DNA from 4 places in the Serratia sp. ID 25-353 genome. Region 4 is predicted to be linked to each of the others. Evidence: predicted binding sites of a transcription regulator. Region 4 holds the regulator's gene; each other region holds the start of a gene.
What was found. The regulator PhoB, encoded in region 4, activates phosphate uptake and scavenging genes when phosphate is short. The targets are predictions, from matches to a motif close to CTGTCATAAAACTGNCNNAT.
Positions count from the first base shown of each region.

Region 1: the regulator PhoB is predicted to act here: its motif matches at 3,732-3,751, upstream of ugpB (sn-glycerol-3-phosphate ABC transporter substrate-binding protein UgpB).
Region 2: the regulator PhoB is predicted to act here: its motif matches at 3,822-3,841, upstream of opgB (phosphatidylglycerol--membrane-oligosaccharide glycerophosphotransferase).
Region 3: the regulator PhoB is predicted to act here: its motif matches at 4,459-4,478, upstream of pitA (inorganic phosphate transporter PitA).

Region 1 is NZ_CM139236.1:227,144-234,363, forward strand. It holds gene ACYF6X_RS00990 (high-affinity branched-chain amino acid ABC transporter permease LivM) at 1-955, shown strand, start outside; gene livG (high-affinity branched-chain amino acid ABC transporter ATP-binding protein LivG) at 952-1,722, shown strand; gene livF (high-affinity branched-chain amino acid ABC transporter ATP-binding protein LivF) at 1,724-2,425, shown strand; gene ACYF6X_RS01005 (aminotransferase-like domain-containing protein) at 2,470-3,657, shown strand; gene ugpB (sn-glycerol-3-phosphate ABC transporter substrate-binding protein UgpB) at 3,969-5,288, shown strand; gene ugpA (sn-glycerol-3-phosphate ABC transporter permease UgpA) at 5,367-6,254, shown strand; gene ugpE (sn-glycerol-3-phosphate ABC transporter permease UgpE) at 6,251-7,096, shown strand; gene ACYF6X_RS01025 (sn-glycerol-3-phosphate import ATP-binding protein UgpC) at 7,102-7,220, shown strand, end outside.
Region 2 is NZ_CM139236.1:967,678-974,897, reverse strand. It holds gene ACYF6X_RS04605 (TenA family protein) at 1-489, shown strand, start outside; gene ACYF6X_RS04600 (ABC transporter ATP-binding protein) at 486-1,226, shown strand; gene ACYF6X_RS04595 (ABC transporter permease) at 1,223-1,990, shown strand; gene ACYF6X_RS04590 (ABC transporter substrate-binding protein) at 2,026-2,961, shown strand; gene ACYF6X_RS04585 (transporter substrate-binding domain-containing protein) at 2,962-3,702, opposite strand; gene opgB (phosphatidylglycerol--membrane-oligosaccharide glycerophosphotransferase) at 3,989-6,292, shown strand; gene ACYF6X_RS04575 (AMP nucleosidase) at 6,431-7,220, shown strand, end outside.
Region 3 is NZ_CM139236.1:4,844,245-4,851,464, reverse strand. It holds gene ACYF6X_RS23245 (monovalent cation:proton antiporter-2 (CPA2) family protein) at 1-995, opposite strand, end outside; gene ACYF6X_RS23240 (hypothetical protein) at 988-1,257, opposite strand; gene ACYF6X_RS23235 (SDR family oxidoreductase) at 1,323-2,096, opposite strand; gene uspB (universal stress protein UspB) at 2,536-2,871, shown strand; gene pitA (inorganic phosphate transporter PitA) at 2,951-4,453, opposite strand; gene ACYF6X_RS23220 (BaiN/RdsA family NAD(P)/FAD-dependent oxidoreductase) at 4,754-5,950, shown strand; gene ACYF6X_RS23215 (AIPR family protein) at 6,014-7,220, opposite strand, start outside.
Region 4 is NZ_CM139236.1:3,221,391-3,228,610, reverse strand. It holds gene sbcC (exonuclease subunit SbcC) at 1-1,082, opposite strand, end outside; gene sbcD (exonuclease subunit SbcD) at 1,079-2,311, opposite strand; gene phoB (phosphate response regulator transcription factor PhoB) at 2,527-3,216, shown strand; gene phoR (phosphate regulon sensor histidine kinase PhoR) at 3,241-4,557, shown strand; gene ACYF6X_RS15590 (PstS family phosphate ABC transporter substrate-binding protein) at 4,572-5,534, shown strand; gene brnQ (branched-chain amino acid transport system II carrier protein) at 6,021-7,220, shown strand, end outside.

The DNA.
Region 1 (7,220 bases), 2.1 Mb from region 4:
GGTGGATATCGCCACCCTGACGCTGATCTACGTGATGCTGGGCCTCGGCCTCAACGTGGTGGTGGGTTTGTCCGGTCTGCTGGTGCTCGGCTACGGCGGTTTCTACGCCATCGGCGCCTACACCTACGCGCTACTGAATCACTACTACGGCCTCGGCTTCTGGGAGAGCCTGCCGCTGGCGGGCATCGTCACCGCCGCCTTCGGCTTCCTGCTTGGTTTCCCGGTGCTGCGGCTGCGCGGCGATTATCTGGCGATCGTGACGCTCGGCTTCGGTGAGATCGTGCGTATCCTGCTGCTGAACAATACCGAGATCACCGGCGGGCCGAACGGCATCAGCCAGATCCCGAAACCGACCTTCTTCGGCCTGGAGTTTAACCGCAGCTTGCGCGACGGCGGCTGGGATACCTTCCATAACTTCTTCGGCCTGAAATACGATCCGAGCGATCGCATCGTGTTCCTGTACCTGGTGGCGCTGCTGTTGGTGGTGCTGACGTTGTTCGTCATCAACCGCCTGCTGCGCATGCCGCTGGGGCGCGCGTGGGAAGCGCTGCGCGAAGACGAGATCGCCTGTCGCTCGCTGGGCCTCAGCCCGACGCGCATCAAGCTGACCGCCTTTACCATCAGCGCCGCTTTCGCCGGGTTTGCCGGCACGCTGTTCGCTGCGCGCCAGGGGTTCGTCAGCCCGGAATCCTTCACCTTCGTCGAGTCGGCCTTCGTGTTGGCGATCGTCGTACTGGGGGGCATGGGCTCGCAGTTCGCGGTCATTCTGGCGGCGATCCTGCTGGTGGTGTCGCGCGAGCTGATGCGCGACCTGAATGAATACAGCATGTTGCTGCTGGGTGCGCTGATGGTGTTGATGATGATTTGGCGGCCGCAGGGACTGTTGCCGATGAAACGGCCGCAGCTGAAGCTGCAGGCGGCGGACATTCACGCGGGCAAGGGGGAGCAGGCATGAGCGTTCAACCTTTACTGCAGGTGGAAGGCCTGTCGATGCGCTTTGGCGGGCTGCTGGCGGTCAACAACGTGGCGTTGACGCTGAACGAGGGCGAAATCGTGTCGCTGATCGGCCCCAACGGTGCCGGTAAGACCACGGTGTTCAACTGCCTGACCGGTTTTTACCGCCCGACCGGCGGCACCATCAAATTGCGCGATCGCCACCTGGAAGGGTTGGCGGGGCAGGCCATCGCCCGCATGGGCGTGGTGCGCACCTTCCAGCACGTGCGGCTGTTCCGTGAAATGACGGTGATTGAGAACCTGCTGGTGGCGCAGCATCAGCACCTGAAAAGCGGCGTGTTCGCCGGGCTGTTGAAAACCCCGGCTTTCCGCCGCGCCGAAGCCGAGGCGCTGGCGCGAGCAGCGGAGTGGCTGGAGCGCGTCGGCCTGCTGGAGATGGCCAACCGTTCGGCGGGCAACCTAGCCTATGGGCAGCAGCGGCGGCTGGAGATCGCCCGCTGCATGGTGACCCGGCCGGAGCTGCTGATGCTGGATGAACCGGCTGCCGGCCTCAACCCGAAAGAGACCGACGAGCTGGACCACCTGATCGCCGAGCTGCGCGATCGGCATAAGGTATCGGTGCTGCTGATCGAGCACGACATGAAGCTGGTGATGGGCATCTCCGACCGCATTTACGTGGTGAATCAGGGCACGCCGCTGGCGCAGGGCACACCGGCGGAGATCCGCAACAACCCGGACGTGATCCGGGCTTATTTGGGCGAAGAATAATATGTTGTCATTCAATCAGGTATCCGCCCATTACGGCAAAATTCAGGCGCTGCATCAGGTCAGTTTAACGATCAAGCAGGGTGAAATCGTGACGTTAATCGGCGCCAACGGCGCCGGTAAAACCACGCTGCTCGGCACCCTGTGCGGCGAGCCCCGCGCCAGCGAAGGCAGCATCGTCTTTCAGGACCAGGACATCACCCAGTGGCAAACCTCGCGCATCATGCGCGAAGCGGTGGCGATCGTGCCGGAAGGGCGGCGCGTCTTCTCGCGCATGACGGTAGAAGAAAACCTGGCGATGGGCGGCTTCTTTGCCGATCGCCAGCAGTATCAACAGCGTATCGAACGGGTGTTCACTCTGTTCCCGCGCCTGCTGGAGCGCCGAAGCCAGCGCGCCGGCACCATGTCCGGCGGCGAACAGCAGATGTTGGCCATCGGCCGCGCGCTGATGAGCCAGCCGAAGCTGCTGCTGCTCGACGAGCCCTCGCTCGGGCTGGCGCCCATCATCATCCAGCAGATCTTCGACATCATTCAGCAGCTGCGGGAAGAGGGCATGACCATCTTCCTGGTGGAGCAAAACGCCAATCAGGCGCTGAAATTGGCGGACCGCGGTTATGTGCTGGAAAACGGCCGCGTGGTGTTGGAAGATACGGGGGCTGCATTGTTAGCCAACGAAGCAGTGAGGTCGGCGTATCTGGGCGGTTAATCCGCCCCCCTACGAATTAAAATAATCAGGTACGAGAAGAAGAAATGAAGACAGAAGGGTTACTCGCGCAGCGCATCGTTAACGTAAAAAGTTCGGCCATCCGTGAATTGCTTAAGCACAGCAAGATGGAACACGTCATTTCGCTGGCGGGCGGCATCCCCTCTGATGCGCTGTTCGATTTCGAAGGATTGCGCATTGCCACTCAGCAGGCGATCACCGAACAGCCGAAAAGCGCGTTCCAGTATGGCCTGACCGAAGGCAGCCCGCTGCTGCGTGAGCGTATTTGCGCGCTGTGCGCCGAGCGCGGCGTCACCGCTGGCGCGGACGAGGTGATGGTCACCGCCGGCTCTCAGCAGGCCCTGGATTTGGTGATGCGCGCCATCGTCAATCCCGGCGACGTGTTCGTGGTGGAGCGCCCGACCTACCTGGCGGCGCTGCAAACGCTGGAACTGGCGGAAGCCCACATCATGTCGGTCTCGTCCGACAGCGACGGCATGGTGGTGGAAGAGCTGGCCGAGCTGCTGAAAACCCAGCGCATCAAGGGCGTGTACGTGGTGCCGAACTTCGGCAACCCCAGCGGCATCACCCTGAGCGCCGCGCGCCGCGAACTGCTGGTGAAGCTGGCCGCCGAACATAACTTCCTGATCATCGAAGACGATCCTTACGGCGAGCTGCGTTTCACCGAAGAGCGCCACCCGACGCTGCATCAGGTGTCGCAGCAGGTGCTGGGCAACACCGACCACATCATCTATACCTCGACCTTCTCCAAGATCCTGGCGCCGGGCCTGCGGTTGGGCTGGGCGATCCTGCCGCCGTTCCTGCTGCATAAAGTGGCGATCATCAAGCAGGCGGCGGATCTGCACGCCAGCGCGCTGTCGCAGAGCATCGTCGAATGCTACCTTGGCCTGGATCGCCTGCCGGCGCAGATCGACAAGATCCGCGCCGCCTACAAGCAAAAGGGCGAGATCCTGGCCGGTTTGGTGGAGCAGGAGTTGGGCGACTACATCACCTTCGATAAGCCGAAGGGCGGCATGTTCCTGTGGGCGCGTTTCCGCCAGCCGTTCAACGCCACCGAATGGCTGAACACGACCTTGCAGCAGGGCGTGGTGTTCGTGCCTGGGGAATACTTCTTCTCCGACAACCCGGATCGTTCGACCTTCCGCCTGTCGTTCGCCACCGCCACCGAACAGCAGATGCAGGAAGCGGTGGCGCGCCTGCGCCGTTCGCTGTAATCCTCGCGGCGGCGGAGCCCATGCCCGCCGCCGACATCAAACCGCCATCTTCACTTCACCTTGCCGTCATGTGGCTGTCATATAACGGTTATTTTTCTGTCATCCGCGCATGGCATGTTATCCCCCGTCATCTTTCGAGCCGCAGCGTTGTTGGCTGCCCGGCTGCTCCCCTGTCACTTAGTTAGCTAAGCTCCAGGGTGCCAGCAGGTTGCCGCCTGGCTGCAACTCGAAAGCTATAGGGGGCACTCCCTCATCAAGAATTGATTCTTTTCGCTCACGCGCTTTTACACCCGCTTTTTCAGGAGTTAGGCATGCTCACCTACGCTATTCGCAAAACCACGCTGTGCGTCGCGTTGACCCTGGCGGTCAGCGCTCAGGCGCTGGCGGCGACCGAGATCCCGTTCTGGCATTCGATGGAAGGCGAACTGGGTAAGGAAGTGGATTCCCTGGCGGATCGCTTCAACCAGTCGCACAGCGACGTCAAGATTGTGCCGGTTTATAAAGGCAACTACGAACAGAGCCTGGCGGCGGGCATCGCCGCTTACCGCTCCGGCAAGGCGCCGGCGATCCTGCAGGTGTACGAGGTGGGCACCGCCACCATGATGGCCAGCAAGGCCATCAAACCGGTCTACGAAGTGTTTAAAGAGGCTGGCATCAACTTCGACGAGTCGGTGTTCGTGCCGACGGTAGCCGGCTATTACACCGACAACAAGAGCGGCCATCTGCTGTCTCAGCCGTTCAACAGCTCCACGCCGGTGCTGTACTACAACAAAGACGCCTTCAAGAAGGCCGGCCTGAACCCGGATCAGCCGCCGAAAACCTGGCAGGAGCTGGCGGCGGATACCGCCAAGCTGCGTGAGGCCGGCATGAAGTGCGGCTACGCCAGCGGCTGGCAGGGCTGGATCCAACTGGAGAACTTCAGCGCCTGGCATGGCGTGCCGTTCGCCAGCGAAAACAACGGGTTCGGCGGCACCAACGCCAAGCTGGAGTTCAACCAGCCGCTGCAGGTCAAGCACATCGAACTGCTGGAGGCGATGAACAAGAAGGGCGATTTCACCTACTTCGGCCGCAAAGACGAATCCACCGAGAAGTTTTATAACGGCGACTGCGCCATCACCACCGCGTCATCCGGTTCGCTAGCGGACATCAAGCACTACGCTAAATTCAACTACGGCGTCGGCATGATGCCGTACGACGCCGACGCGAAAAACGCGCCGCAGAACGCCATCATCGGCGGGGCCAGCCTGTGGGTGATGAATGGCAAAGATGCCGCCACCTACAAGGGCGTGGCCGAGTTCCTGCAGTACCTGGCGCAGCCGGAAATCGCCGCCGAATGGCACCAGAAGACCGGCTATCTGCCGATCACCACCGCGGCTTACGATCTGACCAAGCAGCAGGGTTTCTACGACAAAAACCCGGGGGCCGACGTCGCTACTCGCCAGATGCTGAACAAGCCGCCGTTGCCGTTCACCAAGGGCCTGCGCCTGGGCAACATGCCGCAGATCCGCAGCGTGGTGGATGAAGAGCTGGAAGGCGTGTGGACCGGCAAGAAAACGCCTCAGCAGGCGTTGGACGCCGCCGTGCAGCGCGGTGACGTGCTGCTGCGCCGCTTCGAAGCATCGACCAAGTAACCCTGCGTCGCGAGCCCGGCAGACCGGGCTCGCGTCTTCACGCCGATCCTTCCTTACCCGATCAATGGTTTAACTGCTATGTCATCTTCCCGTCCCGGTTTCGGCTGCAGCTGGTTGCCCTATGCGTTGGTGCTGCCACAGCTGCTGATTACCGCCGTCTTCTTTTTATGGCCCGCTGGCGAGGCGCTGTGGTATTCGGTGCAGAGCCTCGATCCGTTCGGCCTGTCCAGCCAGTTTGTCGGGCTGGATAATTTTAAACAGCTGTTCCAGGATCCTTACTACCTCGACTCGTTCTACACCACGCTGATCTTCAGCTTCCTGGTGGCGGGCATCGGGCTGGCGGTGTCGCTGTTCTTCGCCGCGCTGGTGGACTACGTACTGCGCGGCAGTCGCCTCTATCGCACGCTGATGATCCTGCCCTATGCAGTGGCGCCGGCGGTGGCGGCGGTGCTGTGGATCTTTCTGTTCAACCCCGGACTGGGGTTGATCACCCATTTCCTCAACGGGCTGGGCTATAACTGGAACCATGCGCAAAACAGCGGCCAGGCGATGTTCCTGGTGGTGCTGGCCTCGGTATGGCAGCAGATAAGCTATAACTTCCTGTTTTTCCTCGCGGCGCTGCAGTCGATCCCGCGCTCGCTGGTGGAGGCGGCGGCCATCGACGGCGCCGGCCCGGTGCGGCGTTTCTTCCATCTGGTGCTGCCGCTGATCGCGCCGGTGAGCTTCTTCCTGCTGGTGGTCAATCTGGTGTACGCCTTCTTCGATACCTTCCCGGTGATCGACGCCGCCACCGGCGGCGGGCCGGTGCAGTCCACCACCACGTTGATCTACAAGATCTACCGCGAAGGCTTCGCCGGATTGGATCTCTCCAGCTCTGCCGCGCAGTCGGTGATCCTGATGCTGCTGGTGATCGGCCTGACGGTGATCCAGTTCCGCTTTGTTGAACGTAAGGTGCGCTATCAATGATTGAGAATCGACGCGGGCTGGATATCTTCAGCCATGTGATGCTGATTATCGGCGTGCTGGTGGTGCTGTTCCCGCTGTACGTGGCCTTTGTCGCCGCCACGCTGGACGACAAGCAGGTGTTCCAGGTGCCGATGACGCTGGTGCCCGGCGGCCACCTGTGGGAGAACATCCGCAATATCTGGCAGGGCGGCGTGGGCAACCTCAAGGTGCCGTTCTCGCTGCTGCTGCTGAACAGCGTGATCATGGCGCTGGCGATCACCTTCGGCAAAATCGCGGTGTCGGTCCTGTCGGCTTACGCCATCGTGTACTTCCGCTTTCCGCTGCGCAGCCTGTTCTTCTGGCTGATTTTCCTCACCCTGATGCTGCCGGTGGAGGTGCGTATTTTCCCGACGGTGGAGGTGATTTCCAACCTCAACCTGCTGGACAGCTACACCGGCCTGACGCTGCCGCTGATGGCCTCGGCCACCGCCACTTTCCTGCTGCGTCAGTTCTTCATGACGCTGCCGGATGAGCTGCTGGAGGCGGCGCGCATCGACGGCGCCGGGCCGATGCGTTTCTTCTGGGACATCGTGCTGCCGCTGTCGAAAACCAATCTGGCGGCGCTGTTCGTCATCACCTTTATCTACGGCTGGAACCAATACCTGTGGCCGATCCTGATCACCAGCGACGCCTCGATGGGCACCGCGGTGGCGGGCATCAAGAGCATGATCTCCACTTCCGGCGCGCCGACCCAGTGGAACCAGGTGATGGCGGCGATGATTCTGACTTTATTGCCACCGCTGGCGGTGGTGCTTCTGATGCAGCGCTGGTTTGTGCGCGGTCTGGTTGATAGCGAGAAATAACGACGATGGCAGGATTAAAACTACAGGCGGTCACCAAGTCTTACGACGGTAAAACGCCGGTGATCAAACAGATCGACCTCGATGTGGCGGACGGCGAATTCATCGTGATGGTCGGCCCGTCCGG
Region 2 (7,220 bases), 2.3 Mb from region 4:
CTGGTCAGCAAGCTGCGCACCCTGCCGGAGATGCGCGCCGCCACTGCGTCGCTCAACGGCATCGTCGCCGAACTGCCGCTGCACGTCGCCTACTGCGCCGAATGGGGGCTGAGCGAAGCGCAGATCGCCGCCCAGCCGGAAGCGGCGGAGACCATGAACTACACCCGCTACGTACTGGATATCGGCCATGCCGGCGACGCCCTCGATCTGCTGGCCGGCCTGCTGCCCTGCGTGGCCGGCTATGCCGAAATCGGCCTGCGGCTGCTGCACGATCCCGCCACCCAAATGGAGGGCAATCCTTACGCCTCCTGGATCCGCAACTACGGCGACGCGGGCTATCTGGCCGGCGTGCGTGCCGCCATCGAGCTGCTCGAGACCGTCGGCCACCAGCGCGGCGCACAAGGCCGCCTCACCGAGCTGGCGCAGATTTTCACCACCGCCACCCAGTTGGAATCGGCATTTTGGCAGATGGGGCTGAACGCCTCATGACCTCCCCGCTTCGCCCGCCCGGCATCCAGGTGCGGAATCTCAGCCTGCGTTTCGGTCAGCAAATCGTCTTCGACCGGCTGAGCTTCGACATCGTCGGTGGCAGCTTCGTCGCCCTGCTCGGCGCCAGCGGCGCCGGCAAAACCAGCCTGCTGAAGATCATCGCCGGCCTGGAACGGGCTACCTCGGGCACGGTGACCGGCAGCGACGGCCTGCCGGTCACCGGGCGCATCGCCTACATGGGGCAAAAAGACCTGCTCTACCCGTGGCTGACCGTCGAGGAGAACGTCGCCCTCGGCTCGCGGCTGCGCGGCGAAACGCCGGACCGGGCGTGGGCGGCGCACCTGCTGGAGCGCGTGGGCCTGGCCTCTCATGGCCGCAGCCTGCCTGCCGCGCTGTCCGGCGGCATGCGCCAGCGCGCCGCCATCGCCCGCACGCTCTACGAACGCCAGCCGATCGTGCTGATGGACGAACCCTTTTCCGCACTGGACGCCATTACCCGCGCCGAGATCCAGAGCCTGGCCGCCGAACTGCTGGCGCAAAACACCGTGCTGCTGATCACCCACGATCCGATGGAGGCCTGCCGCCTGAGCCACCGGCTGCTGGTGCTGTCGCCCTGGCCGCTGGGCCTCGACGACACCCACCGCATCAGCGGGCAACCGCCGCGCGCGCCGGATGACGCCGACCTGCTGAGAAGCCAGGCCGAGCTGCTGCAACAGCTGGTGAGGGCCGCGCAATGAATATTGCCAAAGAGCGCGGCTTCACCCGCCTACGGCGCGGGCTGACGGTGTTCGTCGGCCTGCTGCTGCTGTGGTGGCTGGCGGCGCAAAGCGGCATTCCGGCCTTTCTGCTGCCCACGCCGAGCGCGGTGGCGCAGGCGCTGTGGGACGGGCGCGGCTACCTCGCCTGGCACACGCTGGTCACCGCTTCGGAGATCGTCAGCGGGCTGGCGCTGGGCGTGCTGCTCGGCGCGGCGCTGGCGCTGTGCATGATCTTCTCGCCGCGCCTGCAACGCTGGCTGATGCCGCTGGTGCTCACCAGCCAGGCGATACCGGTGTTCGCCCTGGCGCCGCTGCTGGTGCTGTGGTTCGGCTTCGGCATGAGCGCCAAGGTGGCGATGGCGGTGCTGGTGATTTTCTTCCCGGTGGTGTCGGCCTTTTTCGACGGGCTGCGGCGGGTCAACAACGACTATCTCGATCTGGCGCGCACGATGCGCGCTTCCCGCTGGGCGCAGCTGCGGCACGTGCGGCTGATGGCAGCGCTGCCGGCCTTCGGCTCCGGCCTGCGCATGGCCGCCGCCGTCGCGCCGATCGGTGCCATCATCGGCGAATGGGTGGGCTCGGCCGAAGGGCTGGGCTACGTGATGCTGAACGCCAACGCGCGCATGCAGACCGACGTCTGCTTCGCCGCGCTGTTTATTTTGGTGCTGATGACCGTGCTGCTGTGGGCTACGGTGGATGCGCTGCTGCGGCGCCTGATCGCCTGGGCGCCGGAAAACGACTGATGATTGCAACCATAACCAGGGATAAAGGAACGACCATGATCAAACAAACCGTTTGCGGGCTGCTGCTCGGCGCCGCCATCACCGGCCAGGCCGGCGCGGCCGAAAAGCTGACGCTGGTGCTCGACTGGTATATCAACCCCGATCACGCGCCGATTATGGTGGCCGAGCAAATCGGTGCCTTCAAGGCCGAAGGGCTGGACGTCAAGATCGTGCCGCCGTCCGATCCGGCGCTGCCGCCGCGGCTGGTGGCCGCCAAACAGGCCGACCTCGCCATTACCTATCAGCCGCAGCTGCATTTCTTCGCCGATCAGGGCCTGCCGCTGATGCGCGTCGGCACGCTGATCAACACGCCGCTGAATACGGTGATCGCGCTGGATAAAAACATCACGTCGCCGGCGGATCTCAAGGGCAAAACGGTGGGTTACTCGGTCAGCGGCATCGAACAGGCGACGCTGGCCACCATGGTCGAACACGAGCACCTCAAGCCGCAGGACATCAAGCTCATCAACGTCAACTTCCAGCTAACCAGCGCCCTGCTGGCGGGCCAGGTCGATGCGGTGATCGGCGGCTACCGCAACATCGAAGCGCTGGAGCTGAAGCTGCAGGGCAAGACGCCGGTGGTGTTCAACGTCGAAGATTACGGCGTGCCGGCCTACGACGAGCTGATCATCGTCGCCCACCGCGATGCGGTGAACGAACCGAAAATCCGCAAGTTCCTCGCCGCGTTGAAGCAAGGCAGCGACTACCTGCATGCGCACCCGCAGGACACCTGGCTGGCGTTCGCCAAGGCGCACCCGGAGCTGAATACCGAGCTGAACAAACAGGCGTGGCAAGCCAGCCTGCCGCTGTTCGCGCGCGATCCGGCCAAGCTGGATCGCGCCCGCTACCAGGCTTACGAACAGTTCTTGTTCGACAACAAGCTGATCAAGAAAATCACCCCGGTGGAACAGTACGCGGTGGAGCTCGACTGATCACGCCGAGGCGGCCGGCGGCGCCACCGTCACCTCGCCCTGGCCGCTGCGCTGCAAGGCCGCCTTCACCAGCCCGTTGGCTTTGCAGCGCGCGATAAAATCGTTCACGTAGGCGGCGCCCTGCGTTTTTTGCCGCGGCACCGCCATCGCCTGGCGGATAGCGGTGAAATGCCCGTCCAGCACCCGGTAGCCGGGATGGGCGGCCGCGGCGGCCAGCAGCGGTTGACGCACGCCGGCCGCCGCCTCCAGCCCCCGTTCGAAAAACAGCGCGATCGCCTCGGCGGAGGTTGCCGCCCGCACCAGCTGCGCCTGCTGCAGCGTGCGCGATAAAAACAGATCGTACGCCGCCCCCTGGCCGACCGCGATGCGCACCTCCGGCCTGTCGAGCTGCGCCACCTCAAAGTAAGGCGCGTCGTTCGCCACCAGATAGGTTCCCTCGATGATCACGTAGGGCTCGCTGAAGGCGATCTGCGCCGCGCGCACCGGCTCGATGGCCATAAACGCCAGGTTCCAGGCGCCGCTGTCCAGGTCGGCGAACACCTTGCCCGCCGCGTCATAGGTGACCAGTTCGAGCGCCACACCCAGCTCCTGGGCCAGCGCGGCGGCCAGTTCCACCGAAGCGCCTTGCGGTTTGCCACCGGCCCCGGCCTGCGCCAGCACCGGATTGCCGTAGTTGATCGCCGCGCGCAACACGCCTTGCGGGGCCAGATCGTCGAGTACCGCGGCGGGAATCGTCTGCATACTTCCTCCTGAATGGCTGATGGGCGCACTGTCGTGGCGCTCATTAAGCGTAGAGCGAAACCTCCGACCAGCAAGCTTTCGCCGCCGAGGCCGCCGTCGGCGTGATTAACGTCACACTATTGTCATAAAAATGTACAATAGCCGCCGCTCGTCGGCCGTAGCGGGAGATCGCGCGTTGTTCCGCCGCCGGCAATAGGCTATACCCTTCACTTTTCGCGCTGCGGCACGCTCGGCGGCGCAAACCAGGGCAGCAACGGTTTTATTTCAATCAGACAAGGTTTGGCGGATGGTTTTAGCAGTCGTTTCGTTTGTTCTCTTTTTGGCGTCGATTTTGATTTATCGCACCCGGGCCGCCGCCAACCGCTGGTGGTTCGCCATTCTGCTGACGCTGCTCGGCAGCTATCTGGTGCTGAACGTCATCCTGATCGCCAGCAACTACTTCACCGGCGACGGCATCACCGACGCGGTGATTTACACCGTTACCAGCAGCCTTAAAGGCGCGGGCATCAGCAAATACGTGCTGCCGTTTATCGGCCTGCTGGCGGCGTTAGGGCTTATCTTCGCGGTGCTGGCCCGCAGCCTGCTGCGCCGCAAGGCCAAAGGCAGCAGCGTGGCCTACAGCGTCGTCGCCGTGCTGCTGGCGCTGTTCTCGGTCGGCACCACCCCGGCGTTTCAGGACATCTCGCTGCTGGTCAAGAGCCAGATCGTCGGCGATACCGCCGATTTCACCACCTACTACAAGGCACCGAAAAAAACCGTACAGGGCAAGCGCCCGAACCTGGTGTATATCTACGCCGAGAGCCTGGAGCGCACCTACTTCGATACCGAGCTGTTTCCTGGCCTGGCCGACGAGCTGAACGCCCTGCGCACGGACAGCATCGATTTCAGCAACACCCAGCAGCTGCCGGGCACCGGTTACACCATCGCCGGCATGGTCGCCTCGCAGTGCGGCATTCCGCTGTTCGCGCCCTTCGACGGCAACGCCTCGAGCGCGGTCTCCACCTTCTACCCGGAGAACGTCTGCCTGGGCGACGTGCTGAAGGCCGCCGGCTACAGCAACTATTTCTATCAGGGCGCCGAGCTGGCGTTCGCCGGTAAAGACACCTTCCTGAAATCTCACGGTTTCGACCACGTTTACGGCTTCAAAGAGCTGCGCGAACAGGTCGCCGATCCAAGCTACAAAAACGACTGGGGCTGGTACGACGACAGCGTGCTGGACGTGGTGTACGGCAAGTTCGTCGAGCTGTCCAAGCAGCGCCAACCCTTCTCGCTGTTCACCCTGACCGTCGATACCCATCACCCGGACGGCTTTATCTCCGCCGGCTGCAGCAAGAAGAGTTACGCCTGGCAGAATAAAGAAAACCGCTCGCTGAGCGCGGTGGCCTGCAGCCAGCAACACATCGCCGCGCTGATCGACAAGATCAAACGCTCGCCCTATTTCAGCAATACCGTGATCGTGGTGTCCTCCGATCATCTGGCGATGAACAACACCGCCTACGACATCCTGACCAAACAGAAGCGCCGCAACCTGTTCTTCATCATCGACGGCACCCGACCGCTGGCGGAACAGCGCAACGAGAAGCGCAGCACGCTGGACAACGGCGCCACGGTGCTGGACGTGATGGGCGGCGACAACTACATCGGCCTCGGCCGCAGCAGCCTGTCGGCGCCGTCGCTGTCTACGGTGTTCCTGAACATCGAAGAGAAAATCAACGGCTGGAAACCGGCGGTGATCAACCAGTGGGGCCTGCCGAACCGCATCAGCGACTACAGCGTGGATACGCGCCAGCGCAGCTTCAGCTTCTCCGGCGTCACCTACAAGGTGCCGTTCATTCTGCGGGTGGGCGATAACCGCATCGAACCGATGTTCAACGTCTATCTCTCCACCCCGCTGCGCAAACAGCTGGCCGGGCTGGGCGCGGGGGAGAAATTCGTCTGGGTCGATAAATGCTACGAGATCGGCCGGGTCTGGGCGCCGCAGCTGGCGTTGAGCACCGACATCTGCGTGGCCTCCGGCACCCTGGCCTCGCCGCCGCAGATCGTGCAGGCCAGCGGCGAACGCTTCCGCGGCAAGGTGAGCTTTACCGCCCCGGCGGCGGACAGCGTCGCCGATTACCAAAACGCCGTCGCCCGCCTGCAGGTGGACGACGCGGCGATGAAGTACCGGGCGGACAGCATCGAGTTCATGCTGCCCGGCCTGCCGGAGCAGGTGAAAGCCATCACCGGCGTTTCCGGCGTCGAGGAGTGGGGCCGCTGGTCCGACGCCAATCTGGCGCCGGCGGTCGACATCGACTACGTCGATCCGCTGCCGAAGCGCTTCGATCTGGTGCTGCGCGCCCGCGCCTACGGCAATAACGTCGGCGAACCGATTTCGGTGCGCGTCGGCGACGAAGAGCGTTTCGTGTCGCTCGGCGAACAGGACAGCACCGTCACCCTGCGCTTCGACAACCCGCGCGGCGTGCAGAAGATCAGCATTACCCCGCCGGCGCCGACCGAGCCGAAAGAGAGCGCCAGCGGCGGCTTCACGCCGAAGAAGCTGGGCATCGGCCTGGTGTCGCTGAAGGTCGAAGCGGCAAGCCCCGCCTCCTGATCCCCACGCCTTCACGGGTGCGGTATTTTCTTTGCCGCGCCCGTCATTTCGACCAAGCTTTTACGCCCTTCTTCGGCTAACCTGTGACGGTAAAACGCCGCCCTCCCGCCACAGAGCCGGGACATTCAAGGAGAAAGTATGAGCTATGCCCCACCTCGCAGCGGCCTCAGCGCCGATCAGGCACTCGATCAACTGGAAGCCCTGTATGACGCCGCGGTAGACGCGCTGCGTCAGGCGGTCAGCGACTTTATCAACCACGGCGCGCTGCCGGATGCGCAGGCGCGCGCCGCCGGGCTGTTCGTGTATCCCGAGCTGCGCGTCAGCTGGGACGGACAACAATCCGGCCCGAACAAAACCCGCGCCTTCGGCCGCTTTACTCATCCCGGCAGCTACAGCACCACCGTGACCCGGCCACAGCTGTTCCGCCACTATCTGGCCGAACAGCTGGCGATGCTGGAGCACGATTACGCCGCCCATATCGAAGTGGCGCCGTCGCAGCAGGAGATCCCGTTCCCTTACGTGATCGACGGCTCCAGCCTGGCGCTCGATCGCTCGATGAGCGCCGGCATCGCGCAGCATTTCCCCACCACCGAGCTGGCGCAGATCGGTGACGAAACCGCCGACGGCCTATATCACACCACCGACAACCATTTCCCGCTGTCGCATTTCGATGCGCTGCGCGCGGATTTCTCGCTGGCGCGGCTGCGGCACTACACCGGCACGCCGGTGGAACACTTCCAGCCGTTCGTGCTGTTCACCAACTACACCCGCTATGTGGATGAGTTCGTGCGCTGGGCCTGCGCGCAAATCGCCGATCCGGCTAGCCCGTACATCGCGCTCTCCAGCGCCGGCGGCACCTATATCACGCCGGAAACCAGCGCCCCGGAACAGGCGGTGTCCGATCTGGCGTGGAAAAACCACCAGATGC
Region 3 (7,220 bases), 1.6 Mb from region 4:
GCACGGTCGAGAGCATCGCCGTGCGAGCTTCTCGCCAACCGCGCCACGCAGTAGATGCACAGGCCTTTGATCAACATCATCGCCAGCACGCCGCTGACGATCAGCGGCCAGTTGCGCGCCACCACGGCCAGATCGAGCGACATGCCGACGCCGAGGAAGAACAACCCCAACAGCAAACCGCGAAAGGGCTCAATGTCGGCTTCGAGTTGATGGCGGAACGTCGATTCCGACAGCAGCACGCCGGCCAAAAAGGCGCCCATGGCCATGGAGAGGCCACCCAGTTGCATCAGCAAAGCGGCGCCGAGCACCACCAGCAGCGCGGCTGCGGTCATCACTTCGCGCGCTTTGGCGTTCGCCAGAATGCGAAACAGCGGATTCAGCAGCCAGATGCCGGCCGCCACCAGCGCGGCCAGCGCACCGGCGGCGATGGCGATGCCGCCCCAGGCGGAACCGGATACCGGCGTTGATGAATCGGCCGGCGCGAGGAACGCCACCAGCGCCAGCAGCGGGACAATCATCAGATCTTCAAACAGCAATACGGCGACGATTTTCTGCCCGCGCGGGCTGGCGATGTCGCCGCGCTCGCCCAACAGCTGCATGACGATGGCGGTAGACGTCAGCACGAACCCCATGCCGCAAACGAACGAGATGGCCAGTGAAAAACCGAAGACCACGCCGATGGCGGTGAGCAGCAGCCCGCAGCTCAACACCTGCAGGCTGCCCAGGCCGAAAATGTCGCGCCGCATGTTCCACAGATGAGAAGGCCGCATCTCCAGGCCGATGACGAAGAGAAACATCACCACCCCAAGCTCGGCGGTGTGCAGGATGGTCTGCGCGTCGTTGAACAAACCGAAGCCGAACGGCCCAATCGCCAAACCGGCGGCCAGATAACCCAGCACCGAACCCAGCCCCAACCGTTTGAACAGCGGCACGGCCACCACCGCGGCGCCCAGTAGCGTCACTACGTTGAGCAGATCGCCGGCGCTTTCAGACATGAACGAGGCGCCAGAATACCAGCGCGGCGATGGCGGCGGGGATCGCGAACACCAGCAGCAGGATCGGCAATTCTGCCCGCACGCTGTAGCCCGCGTGGGCGACGCCCACCCACATATTGACTCCTGCGATCAGCAGCCAGGCCGGCACGAAAATTTTGGCCGCCAGCGCCATACCCGCCGCGCTGGCGCCCCAGAGCCAGCCAAACAGCACGAACACTCCCAGGAGAACCACGCCTCCACCAATAACCATCAGCATGTGCATTGCAATATCCTCTACGCTGCGCTTTCTGGCTGGGGCGGTGCCAGACGCGCCGCCCCCATTCAGCGTTATTTGGTGGTGTAGCCGCCGTTGATCAGGATGGTTTGGCCGGTTATCCACCAGCCGTCGCTGACCAGGTGGCGAACGAACGGCACCACATCCTGGATGTCGGTCAGGCCGGTTTTACTGAACGGTGACAACGCGGCTGCGCTTTGGTGATACGCCACTGCATCGGCGCCTTCGGCCGGATAGAAGAACGGCGTATCCATTGGGCCCGGGCCGATGGCGGTCACGGAGATGCCGCGTTCACCGAACTCTTTGGCGGCGGCGCGGGTGAAGTGTTCCACCGGCGCCTTGGTGCCGGCGTACGCGGCGTAAAACGGCGTAAAGGCGCCGAGCAGCGAAGTGACCAGCGTGCAGATTTTACCGTTGTCGTTGAGATGCTTGCCCGCCTCTTTCAGGAAGAAGAACGCGCTTTTGGCGTTGACCGCCGTCATCTCGTCGTACTCGGCTTCGCTGATGTCGACCATGGGTTTTTTCAGCACTTTGCCGACGGTATTGATGGCGATATCCGGCTTGCCGACGGCGGCGACCGCATCGGCGAACAGCTTCTCGACGGCGTCCGCGGTGGTCAGATCGGCCTGCAGTGCGACGCCTTGCGCCCCGGCGGCCTGGATGGCGGCGACGGTCTTATCCGCCTCGGCTTTGGAGGCGGCGCTGTTGTAGTGGATCACCACCGCTTTGGCGCCTTGTTCCGCTAAATCGCGTGCGATCAGCCCGCCGAGATTTTTGGCGCCGCCGGCGATCAGGACGGTTTTTCCTTTGATTGAATGATTGGCCATAACAGTTTCCTTGGGTGCGGGTGAATGTAACGGAAACTTGAGTCTAACCAGCGTTGGGCGAAAGATCAGCGGCGTGGGGCGGGATAGACTATCCAGGAAAAACGACTAATTGCAGACGGACGGTTATCACTTATAACGGCCCGGTGGGTGACTTCCCGGCGCGTGGCGGTAAATTTTATCCACTGATCAGGCCAGTTTGCGTTTCATTAACCTACAATGATGGATATGGGCCTCATCATTTCCCCTCTGAGTGGAACCTCGCTGTGCAAATCTCTCTGTGCGGTGCGGTAACGTCTCCGGAGGCGGTGGGTTATGGGCGTGGCCCGTGCAGGCAAAAAAAGGGATGAGAGCGGTAAGCTCCAGCAGAGTATCGGGTAATGAGGTAGGGCGGTTGGACCCGGCGGATGGCCGAGGATAACAACGCCTTGAGGGGGCAATCATGATCAGTACCGTCGCGCTGTTTTGGGCCTTATGTGTGGTGTGTGTGGTAAACATGGTGCGGTATTACTCTTCTCTGCGCGCGCTGCTGGTGGTATTGCGCGGCTGTGACCCGTTGCTGTACCAATACGTCGACGGCGGCGGTTTCTTCACCGCCCACGGGCAACCCAGCAAGCAGCTGAGGCTGGTGCGCTATATCTTCGCGCAGCGCTATGTCGAGCACCACGATCCGGAGTTTATTCGCCGCTGCGAGCGGGTGCGCGGGCAGTTTATGCTGACCTCGGCCCTGTGCGGCCTGGTGGTCATCAGCCTGATAGCGCTGATGATCTGGTATTAATGCCTTTCTGTTTCCCTTGATGCAGGCAAAAAAAAGGCGGCCCTGCGGCCGCCTTTCTCATGCTTATCGCTTTTATCGCTTAGATCAGCTTCAACGCAACCCAATACAGCGCACCGGAAAGCAGAATCGAGATTGGCAGGGTCAGCACCCAGGCCAACAGGATGTTCTTCACGGTTTTGCTCTGCACGCCGCCGCCGTCCACGATCATCGTCCCGGCAACCGCCGAAGAGAGGACGTGGGTGGTGGAGACCGGCATGCCGGTATAACTCGCCACGCCGATCGACAGCGCCGCGGTCATCTGGGCCGATACGCCCTGGGCATACGTCATGCCTTTCTTGCCGATCTTCTCGCCGATGGTGGTGGCTACGCGTTTCCAGCCCACCATAGTACCGAGCGACAGTGCCAGCGCGACGGCGACGATGATCCACATCGGCGCGTACTCGACGGTCTGCAGCAGATCCTGACGCAGGTTCTTCAGGAAGCGCTGGTCGGCGGATGAGGTTTCCGGCAGCTTGGCGACTTTATCCGCCGTGTCGGTTACGCACATCAGCAGGCGGCGCAGGTGGCTGCGCTGGTCAACCGTCAGCTGATCGTAGCTCTGCAGGTTGGTCAGCATGCCCTGAGCCAGCTCGATCGCCGGCATGGCGCGCGAACTGTCGCAGTGGAACTCGGCCGGCTTGTTAGGCGCGGCTTCGTCATCCGGGCTTGGCACCAGCGGCGTCAGCGACACCGCATGCGACAGCGCGTCGCCGTGCTGCTGGTAATATTGCTGCAGGTGGGCCACGGCATCACGCGTACGGGTGATGTCATAACCGGTTGCATTCATATTGACCACGAAGCCGGCCGGCGCAACGCCGATCAGCACCAGCATGATAAGGCCGATGCCTTTCTGGCCGTCGTTGGCGCCGTGCGAGAAGCTGACGCCAATCGCCGACAGGATCAGTGCGATACGGGTCCAGAACGGCGGCTTGCGTTTGCCGTCGACCTTTTCACGTTCCGCAGGGGTCATGTGGATACGCTGGCGTTTCTTGGTGCCACTCCAATAGCGGCGCAAGGCGAACACCATCACTCCCGCCACCATCATGCCGACCAGCGGCGAGAACAGCAGAGAAAGGAAAATGCCAATCATTTTCGGGACGTTAAGCGCATCCACCACCGAAGTGTGGGTCATCAGGGCGTTGGTTAAACCGACACCGATGATTGCGCCTATCAGCGTATGGGAACTGGAGGCCGGCAGACCGAAATACCAGGTGCCGAGGTTCCAGATGATTGCCGCCAACAGCATGGAGAAGACCATGGCTAATCCGTGTGCTGAACTGACGTTCAACAACAGATCGGTAGGCAGCAAATGGACGATGGCGTAAGCAACACTCAAACCGCCGAGCATTACGCCAAGAAAGTTGAACAAACCTGCCATCACGACCGCAAGTTGCGAGCGCATGGCGCGGGTATAAATAACTGTAGCGACCGCATTGGCCGTATCATGAAAACCGTTGATGGCTTCATAAAACAACACGAACAACAATGCGAGAATTAACATCAGGCCGGTATGGAAATCCAGGCCAGCGAACAAATGCAGCATAAGCGTTACGCCAGTTTGTGGACATGAACGCCGCGCATTATCAGTGACAACCGGGGCCGGGGAAAAGGAAAATATGACGTTTTTTTGATTTGGACATGACGAAACGATGACGCGCCTATAACAAAAATATGGAATATCAACGCGTTAATCTCCTCTGACCTCTGTAATATTTTCTTACTATGGCGTTGGCGACGCCGGGGCTTTACAATCTGCCGCCGTGAATTTGGCGGTGACCGGCGGCGAAACGGCGTAATATGGCGCTCTTTTGTCGCGATTGTGGTTTTGATAAGTGAGGCTCAGGTGGAACAGTTTGATGTCGTAGTGATTGGGGCGGGCGCCGCCGGCATGTTTTGCGCCGCGCAGGCGGGGCAACTCGGTTGCCGCGTGTTGCTGCTCGACAACGGCAAAAAACCGGGCCGCAAGATCCTGATGTCCGGCGGCGGGCGCTGCAACTTTACCAATATGTACGCCGAGCCGGCGGCCTATCTGTCGAACAACCCGCACTTCTGCAAGTCGGCGTTGGCGCGCTACACCCAGTGGGACTTCATCGATCTGATCAACCGCTACGGCATCGCCTACCATGAAAAAACGCTGGGGCAGCTGTTCTGCGACGACTCGGCGCAGCAGGTGGTGGATCTGCTGGTCAAAGAGTGCGAGCTGGGCCAGGTGACGATGCGCCTGCGCAGCGAAGTGCTGGGCGTGGAGAAAACCGAACATGGCTACTCGCTGGCGCTGAATGGTGAAAAAGTGAGTGCTCGCTCACTTGTGGTGGCCAGCGGCGGATTGTCCATGCCGGGGCTGGGCGCTTCGCCGTTCGGTTACAAACTGGCGGAGCAGTTCGGCCTCAAGGTGCTGCCGACGCGCGCCGGGCTGGTGCCTTTTACCCTGCATAAGCCGCTGCTGGAGCATGTGCAGACGCTGTCCGGCGTCTCGGTGCCGGCGGTGATCACCGCCGAGAACGGTGTCAGCTTCCGTGAAAGCATCCTGTTTACCCATCGCGGCCTGTCCGGCCCGGCGGTGCTGCAGCTGTCCAGCTACTGGCAACCGGGTGAGTATGTGAGCGTTAACTTACTTCCTGAGCTGGATTTGGCGGCCTTCCTGGATGATCAACGCCGAGAGCACCCGAACCAAAGCCTGAAAAACACCCTGGCGCTGCAATTGCCGAAGCGGCTGGTGGAGTGCTTGCAGACCCTGGGACAACTGCCGGAGGCCACGCTGAAGCAGCTGAATGCGCCGCAGCAGGCGGCGCTGGTGGATCTGTTGCAGAACTGGCGCGTGCAGCCGAACGGCACCGAAGGCTACCGCACGGCGGAAGTGACGCTCGGTGGCGTCGACACCAGTGAACTTTCCTCCAAGACGATGGAGGCCCACAAGGCGCCGGGGCTCTACTTCATCGGCGAAGTGGTGGATGTGACCGGGTGGTTGGGCGGTTACAACTTCCAGTGGGCGTGGAGCTCGGCCTGGGCCTGCGCCCAGGCGCTGGCGGCACATCGCTAGATAAAGAAAAACTAAGTTATGCACTAATTAAAAAGTGGAGCCGATATGATACGGCTCCTTTATTTATTTATTAGGCGTATAGCATTTTATTATTTCTAGCACAAAATCGTTGCCTTTAGCTGTGGTATCATCTCTTCCTAATTTACAATAAACTTCCCAAATCCCCTTAAAAACAGAGTCGAACATTTCAGTAGTTATGTTTGAAATATCAAAATCACTTAGATAATCTGTCATCCCTTTATAAGTGTGTGGGATTTTATTTTTATTCATACAGTTTAGAAAAACCGCCAATGAACAATGGTAGATTATATTATTAAAGTCTCTCCTATTATCAAACTCATATTCTTTCATTAACCGTTCGACAGTTTTAACGATTAGGACACAATTTAAATATAGGCTCATATTTAAATTTTTATTGAATATTGTTTCATATCTTGCATTATCATTAATTAATGTTGATGGGCGTGCTCTGGCGTTGTTTGGTTGCTGAAGAAGTATTGAGATTACGCATTGAGCCAAAAATGCTATTGATATAATTTTTGAAGACGGCTTCCCTTCATTTTTATAAAAATTTTTTCTTCTGTCATAGTAATAACCATGAGCTTTGAAAAAATCTTCTATATCTCTATGAATAATATCTGCACTTCTCAGCGATGCTGGAGGGATACTCGTTTGGCTATTTGTAGCTCGAATGATTCTGTCTCGAGACTCTTCATTTGCTTCACAAATGACGCGAACTAAAAGATTACGTTCATCATTTATGTTACTGTGCTCAGAGAAATATTTATAAATCTCATGAGATGTCTGTAGTCCATTGACTACTTGAGGATTCTCAATCGTTAGTGTTTTTCCTGATAAAACAGCCTTAGGAGTTATAATCGTAATTCCATTATTTAAGAACCAAAAATCTTCTTTCCCTTTTTTTAAAGTCTCTTGAATTCCAACATTAACAACAACGTCGCCATTATGATCTCTTACATTTGATTCAAATATACTTCTTGATAATGTATCATTATCTGAGATAAAACTGTAATAATTAGTTAGATTTACAAGACATAAGTAGCTGCCATTTGCAGTTGCAATTGGCGATTCTGATAGTGTCATATTCCTTGACGTTTTCTTTATCTTTCTGTTGAGCTCAATTAACTCAGATGCACCTATAAACTGGAATGAGAATTTTGCACCAGTAAACATGCTAATTATTAATTTCTCGAGGTTTCTTGTTTTTCCCTGAACATTCCTATGAACTTCTTCACCCATCGACGCGTAG
Region 4 (7,220 bases):
AGCGGAGCGACCTGGTCATCGATCAGCTGTTGCTGCTGACGCATATGCTCGGCATGGGCTTGCTGCGCCAGACGGGCCTTTTCCACCGCCTGCTGCAGCGGCGCCAGCTGCGCCGAGTGCTGCTCCTGTTGCTGCGTCAGCTGGGCAGCCTGCTGTTGTATCGTCTGCAGCTCGGCGCGGCAGCGATCGCGTTCGCTGCGCAGCGGCCGCAATTTCTCGGCCGGTTCGCTGAGCGCCAGCCGCTGCAGCTGCGGGGCGGCCTCGGCCTGCTCGCGCTGGGCGGTTTCCAGCCGCCGTTGCCCCTCGTTTTGCTGTTGCTGGAGGCGCTGCCATTGCTGCAGCCAGCTCAGCGCCTGTTGCTGTTGCTGGGTTTGCTTGCCGAGAGCGCTTTCCTGCGCGCTCAGCGCCGCTAGCCGTTCAGTCAGGGAGTAGCGCTGTTCATCGTTCAGCAGCTCGATGCCGCTGGCGCGCTGGTGCAACGCATCCAGGTCAGTTTTGGCCTGCTTGTGGGATTCGAACACCTGTTCGGACAGCCGCCCGTAGATTTCGGTGCCGGTCAGTTCTTCCAACAGCTCGGCGCGATCGTTGGCGTCGGCGTTGAGGAACGCGGCGAACTGCCCCTGAGAAAGCATCATCGATTTGGTGAAGCGGCCGAAGTCCAGCCCGGTGATGGCGGCGGTGATCTCCAGCTTATCGCGCACCTTATCCGCCAGGATCTTACCGTCCTCGCGGCGCGCCAGTTCGACCTTCGGCGCCTGCAGATTGCCGTCCGGCGCGTTTTTGGCGCGGCGCTGGCTCCAGAAGGCGCGATAGCCGATGCCCTTAACCTCAAATTCGACCTCCGCCAGCGATTCGGCGGTGTGGCGGGTCATCAGTTCATTCTGGCTCGGCGTGACGTTGAGACGCGGCGTCTGGTGGTACAGCGCCAGGCAGATGGCGTCCAGCAGGGTGGTTTTGCCCGCGCCGGTCGGGCCGGTAATGGCGAACAGGCCGTTGCTGGCGAACGGCTCGGCGGTGAAGTCAATTTTCCACTCGCCCTGCAGCGAGTTGAGGTTTTTTAACCGCAGGCTGAGGATCTTCATGGGTGGGGCTCCTCAAGATTGTGCTGCACCGCATCGACTACCTGGCGGAACAGTTGATGCATCCGCCGTTGGCGCGCTTCGGGCATGTCGGCCTCTTGCGCCAGGCGCCGTTCGAACACCTCGTTGACGCTCAGCTCGTTCAGCGTTTCCTTGTCCTGCTGCGCGATCGCCTGGCGGCGTTGCTCTTTGCTGCGCCGCAGCAGCACCACTTCCACCGGCAGCTCATCCGCCATCAGCTGGATGCGGCGCTGGATATCGCTGAGGTAGTCCTGCGTCGCCACTTCGATATCCAGCCAAACCGGCAGCTCGCCGGCATAGTCGGCAAATTGCTGCAGCTGCCGTTCGATCTCGGCCAGATCGCCTTTGATCAGTTGCATGGGCTGGAACTGCGGGATCGTTAACGCCTCTACCTGCTGCAGGGCGCCGTCGGCGAAATCGACCAGGAAGACGCTTTTGGCTTTGCCCAGTTCATCGAAGCTGAGCGGAATCGGTGAGCCGCTATAGCGAATATGTTCCGACTTGGCGACGTTCTGCGCGCGGTGAATGTGGCCCAGCGCGATGTAATCGGCAGGGGGGAAGGCCTGCGCCGGGAAGGCGTCCAGGGTGCCGATATAGATGTCGCGCACCGAGTCGGAGGTGGTGACGCCGACGGTGGTCAGGTGGCCGGTGGCGACGATCGGCAGCGGCAGGCCCAGCCGATCGCGGCGTTCGCAGGCCGCCTGATACAGCGCTTGGTAATGTTCGGCGATGGCTTCCTGCAGCGCCTGCTGTTTCTGCGCGCCGGATTCGCCGGCGCGGCTGGTGAGCAGATCGCGCGGCCGCAGAAAAGGAATGGCGCACAGCACCGCGCCCGGCTGGCCGTCGCGCCGATTCAGCACCACGATCTGCTGCTCAAGGGAGCCCTGCGCACTCGCGATCACCGTGGTGTTCAGGCAAGAGAGCAGTTCCCGCGATTCGTTCAGCGTCGCTACCGAGTCGTGGTTGCCGCCCAACACCACCAGTTGGCAGCCGGTGCGCTGCAGTTCCACCACGAAGCGGTTGTACAGCTCGCGGGCGTAGCTGGGCGGCGAGCCGGTATCGAACAGATCCCCGGCGACGATCAGCGCATCCACCTGCTGCTGCTCGATCTGTTCGATCAGCCAGTTCAGAAAAGCCTGATGTTCGGCGGCACGGCTTTTGGTGAAAAAGTACTGGCCAAGATGCCAGTCAGAGGTGTGGATCAGGCGCATGACACTCCCGGATGCAAAGGTAATGGCGATGATTATAAAGGCCGCGGCGGCGGCTGTCCCGGCGCAATGGCGATGACCACGGAATGATTTTTCTTTGCGCCGGGAAATAATCGCTATGCTTACTGCCTATAACAGCCGCTTTTTTTCATAAAAGTGTCACAAAACTGACGCATAATGGCGCCCGCAAAGTCGCTAACACATTGGCAGGATTGACGATGGCAAGACGCATACTGGTGGTGGAAGACGAAGCGCCGATCCGTGAGATGGTGTGCTTTGTGTTGGAACAGAATGGTTACCAACCGTTGGAAGCCGAGGATTATGACAGCGCCGTGACGCGCCTGTCTGAGCCGTTCCCTGATTTGGTGTTGCTCGACTGGATGTTGCCCGGCGGTTCCGGCATTCAGTTTATCAAACATATGAAGCGCGAAGCGCTGACCCGCGATATTCCGGTCATGATGCTGACCGCGCGCGGCGAAGAGGAAGACCGCGTGCGCGGCCTGGAAGTGGGGGCGGATGATTACATCACTAAGCCGTTCTCGCCCAAGGAGCTGGTGGCGCGCATCAAGGCGGTCATGCGCCGCATTTCACCGATGGCGGTGGAAGAAGTGATTGAAATGCAAGGGCTGAGTCTGGATCCGTCCTCCCACCGCGTGATGGCTAACGATCAGGCGCTGGACATGGGGCCGACCGAGTTCAAGCTGCTGCACTTCTTTATGACCCACCCGGAGCGGGTTTATAGCCGTGAGCAGTTGCTTAATCACGTCTGGGGCACTAACGTTTATGTGGAAGACCGTACCGTTGACGTGCATATCCGTCGGCTCCGCAAGGCGTTAGAAACCAGTGGGCATGATAAAATGGTTCAAACCGTTCGGGGCACCGGCTACCGGTTCTCAACGCGCTACTGATCGCGCTGCGCTGGAGAATATGCCGTGTTAGAACGTCTGTCGTGGAAGAGGCTGGCTCTGGAGCTGGCTCTTTTTTGCCTGCCCGCCTTACTGCTGGGGCTGATTTTCGGTTATCTGCCCTGGTTCCTGCTGGCCTCCGCGCTGGCTGCGCTGGTGTGGAATTTCTACAACCAGCTCAAACTCTCCCATTGGCTGTGGATTGACCGCAGCATGACGCCGCCACCCGGCCGCTGGAGCTGGGAGCCGCTGTTCTATGGCCTGTATCAGATGCAGCAGCGCAATCGCCGCCGCCGGCGCGAGCTGGCGCTGCTGATCAAGCGCTTTCGCAGCGGGGCCGAATCGCTGCCTGATGCGGTGGTGATGACCACCGTCGAAGGCAACATCTTCTGGTGTAATGGGCTGGCGCAGCATCTGCTCGGCTTTCGCTGGCCGGAAGACAACGGCCAGCACATCCTCAACCTGCTGCGTTATCCGGAATTCAGCCACTACCTGCAACAGCAGGAGTTCTCGCGCCCGCTGACGCTGCAGCTGAACAACGAACACTACGTCGAATTCCGCGTGATGCCTTATTCCGAAGGGCAGCTGCTGATGGTGGCGCGCGACGTCACCCAGATGCGCCAGCTGGAAGGCGCGCGGCGCAACTTCTTCGCCAACGTCAGCCATGAACTGCGCACGCCGCTGACGGTGCTGCAGGGCTACCTGGAGATGATGGGCGACGAAGAGCAGGACGGCTCGCTGCGCAGCAAGGCGCTCGGCACCATGCAAGAACAGACCCGTCGGATGGACGGGCTGGTCAAGCAGCTGCTGACGCTGTCGCGCATCGAGGCGGCGCCCAATGTCGACATGAACGAGCGGGTGGATATCCCGCTGATGCTGCGAGTGTTGCAGCGCGAGGCGCAATCGTTGAGCGGTGGCAATCACGAGATCAGCTTCCGGGTGAACGAACAGCTCAACGTGTTCGGCAATGAAGATCAGTTGCGCAGCGCGGTGTCTAACCTGGTGTACAACGCGGTCAATCACACGCCGAAGGGCACCCACATCGAAGTGAGTTGGCAGCAGACGGCGCATGGTGCGCAGTTCCAGGTCAGCGACAACGGGCCGGGCATCGCCGCCGAACACCTGCCGCGCCTGACCGAGCGTTTTTACCGCGTCGATAAGGCCCGTTCGCGCCAAACCGGCGGCAGCGGGTTGGGGCTGGCGATCGTCAAACACGCGCTCAGCCATCACGACGCGCGGCTGGAGATCCTCAGCGAGCCGGGGATCGGCACCCGCTTTATCTTTACCTTACCCAACCGGTTGATTGTTCCCGCCGCTTTATCAGAGAATGCGGTGAAAAATTAACGCGAGACACCGGTATGACCCGAATAACCCGAGGGCTGTTGCTTTGCCTGGCGCTGCTGGCCGGACGCGGCGCGCTGGCGCAGCCCGACGGCATGCTGGCGGGCAACCTGTCCAGCGTCGGTTCCGACACCCTGGCGAATCTGATGGCGCTGTGGGCGCAGGATTTCAGCCGGCATTACCCCAACGTTAACCTGCAGATCCAGGCCGCCGGCTCGTCGACCGCGCCGACCGCCTTGGCGGCGGGCGCCGCGCAGTTGGGCCCGATGAGCCGGCCGATGAAGGCGGCCGAGGTCTCGGCGTTCGAACACCGTTACGGCTATGCGCCGCTGGCGGTGCCGGTCGCGGTGGATGCGCTGGTGGTGTTGGTGCATCAGGACAATCCGCTGCGCGGCCTCAATCTGCAGCAGCTCGATCGCATTTTCTCCGCCACCCGGCGCTGCGGAGAAAGCAAACCGCTGACGCGTTGGGGCGAGCTGGGGCTCAGCGGCGACTGGGCGACGCGCTCGCTGCAGCGCTTCGGCCGCAATTCGGCTTCCGGCACCTACGGGTATTTCAAACTGCGCGCGCTGTGCGGCGGCGATTTTATGCCGCGCGTCAATGAGCTGCCCGGTTCGGCCTCGGTGGTGCAGGCGGTGGCCGGTTCGCTCAACGGCATCGGCTATGCCAGCATCGGCTTTCGCGCCAGCGGCGTGCGGCTACTGCCGTTGGCAGAGTCGGGTGAGGACTATGTCGCGCCTACCGCCGCCAACGTGCGCAACGATCGCTACCCGCTGTCGCGCTATCTCTATATCTATATCAACAAAGCCCCCAATCAACCGCTCGAGCCGCTGACCGCCGCGTTCCTCGACCGCGTGCTGTCGGCCGCAGGGCAGAACCTGGTCAATCACGACGGCTATCTGCCGCTGCCGCCGGCCGCCCTGCAGAAGACCCGCCAGGCGCTCGGCTTGCAGCCGCTCGCGTCGGCCACGGTGCAATAAGCGACAAAATGTGGCGTAATTTTCGCCTTTTTTAACGGCTGAACGGAGCTTATGCCACGCGAAAATCGGGCATTTATTGGCGTTTTCGCGCGGTAAAGTGGTATATGCTTCACGTTTCGTGAATCTGTTGTTCAAAAATGATACAAATCATGTAGTGTATATTTATTGATAGCCAATATGATCGACTGGTGGCTAAAGTTTATATGGTCGATAGCTCTGCTTTTCGCCGTGCGTCTTGCCTTGAAGCGCTATAAACGTTTACCTTAGCCCTCGTTGTCGGATTAAACCTCCATTTTTATAACTCCTAAAATTTTGCCCATCTTCATGAGTGGCCACTTTCGAATAGGGACATAAACGCCGGATCGACTGCGTTTAGGGTGCTTATTTGGTGCTGCAACGATCGGGCATGCCGGCAACCGGGTGGGGCGTCACGCCACCACGCTATCGGACCATATTTTTTCATTTGAACAGGCAACACGACATCGTATGAGTCATCGTTTAACGTCAAAAGATATCCTGGCACTGGGCTTCATGACCTTTGCCTTATTCGTTGGGGCCGGGAACATCATCTTCCCGCCGATGGTCGGCTTGCAGTCCGGTGAACACGTCTGGACCGCGGCGCTGGGCTTTCTGATCACCGCGGTCGGTCTGCCGGTCATTACCGTCATCGCGCTGGCGCGCGTCGGCGGCGGCATCGACGCCCTCAGCTCACCGATCGGCCGTGGCGCCGGCCTGCTGCTGGCGACTGTCTGCTACCTGGCCGTCGGCCCGCTGTTCGCCACGCCGCGCACCGCCACCGTGTCCTTTGAAGTGGGTATCGCCCCGCTGACCGGCGACGGTGCCATGCCGCTGTTCATTTACAGCCTGGTGTACTTCGCGCTGGTGATCGGCATCTCCCTGTATCCGGGCCGCCTGCTCGACACCGTCGGCCACGTGCTGGCACCGCTGAAGATTGTGGCGCTGGCCGTATTGGGCATCGCCGCGCTGCTGTGGCCTGCCGGCGCGCCGATCCCGGCGACGGCGGCTTACCAGAGCGTGCCTTTCTCCTCCGGCTTCGTTAACGGCTATCTGACCATGGATACGCTGGGTGCGCTGGTATTCGGCATCGTTATCGTCAATGCGGCGCGCTCGCGCGGCGTGAAAGACGCCGGTCTGTTGACCCGTTACACCATCTTGGCCGGTTTGATCGCCGGCGTGGGCCTGACGCTGGTTTACCTGAGCCTGTTCAAGCTGGGCTCCGGCAGCGGCGCGCTGGTGCCTGACGCCACCAACGGCGCGGTGATCCTGCACGCTTACGTTCAGAACACCTTCGGCGGCCTGGGCAGCTTCTTCCTGGCGGCGCTGATCTTCATCGCCTGTATGGTGACCGCGGTCGGCCTGACCTGCGCCTGCGCCGAGTTCTTCGCGCAATACCTGCCGTTCTCGTACAAGACGCTGGTATTTATCCTGGGCCTGTTCTCGATGGTGGTGTCCAACCTCGGCCTGAGCCACCTGATCCAGATCTCCATTCCGGTGCTGACCGCGATTTACCCGCCGTGCATCGTGCTGGTGGTGCTGAGCTTCACCCTGCGTTGGTGGCACAGCGCGCCGCGTATCATCGCGCCGGTGATGCTTGTCAGCCTGTTGTTTGGTATCCTTGACGCGGTGAAAGCCTCCAGTTTCCAGCAACTGCTGCCGGCCTGGACC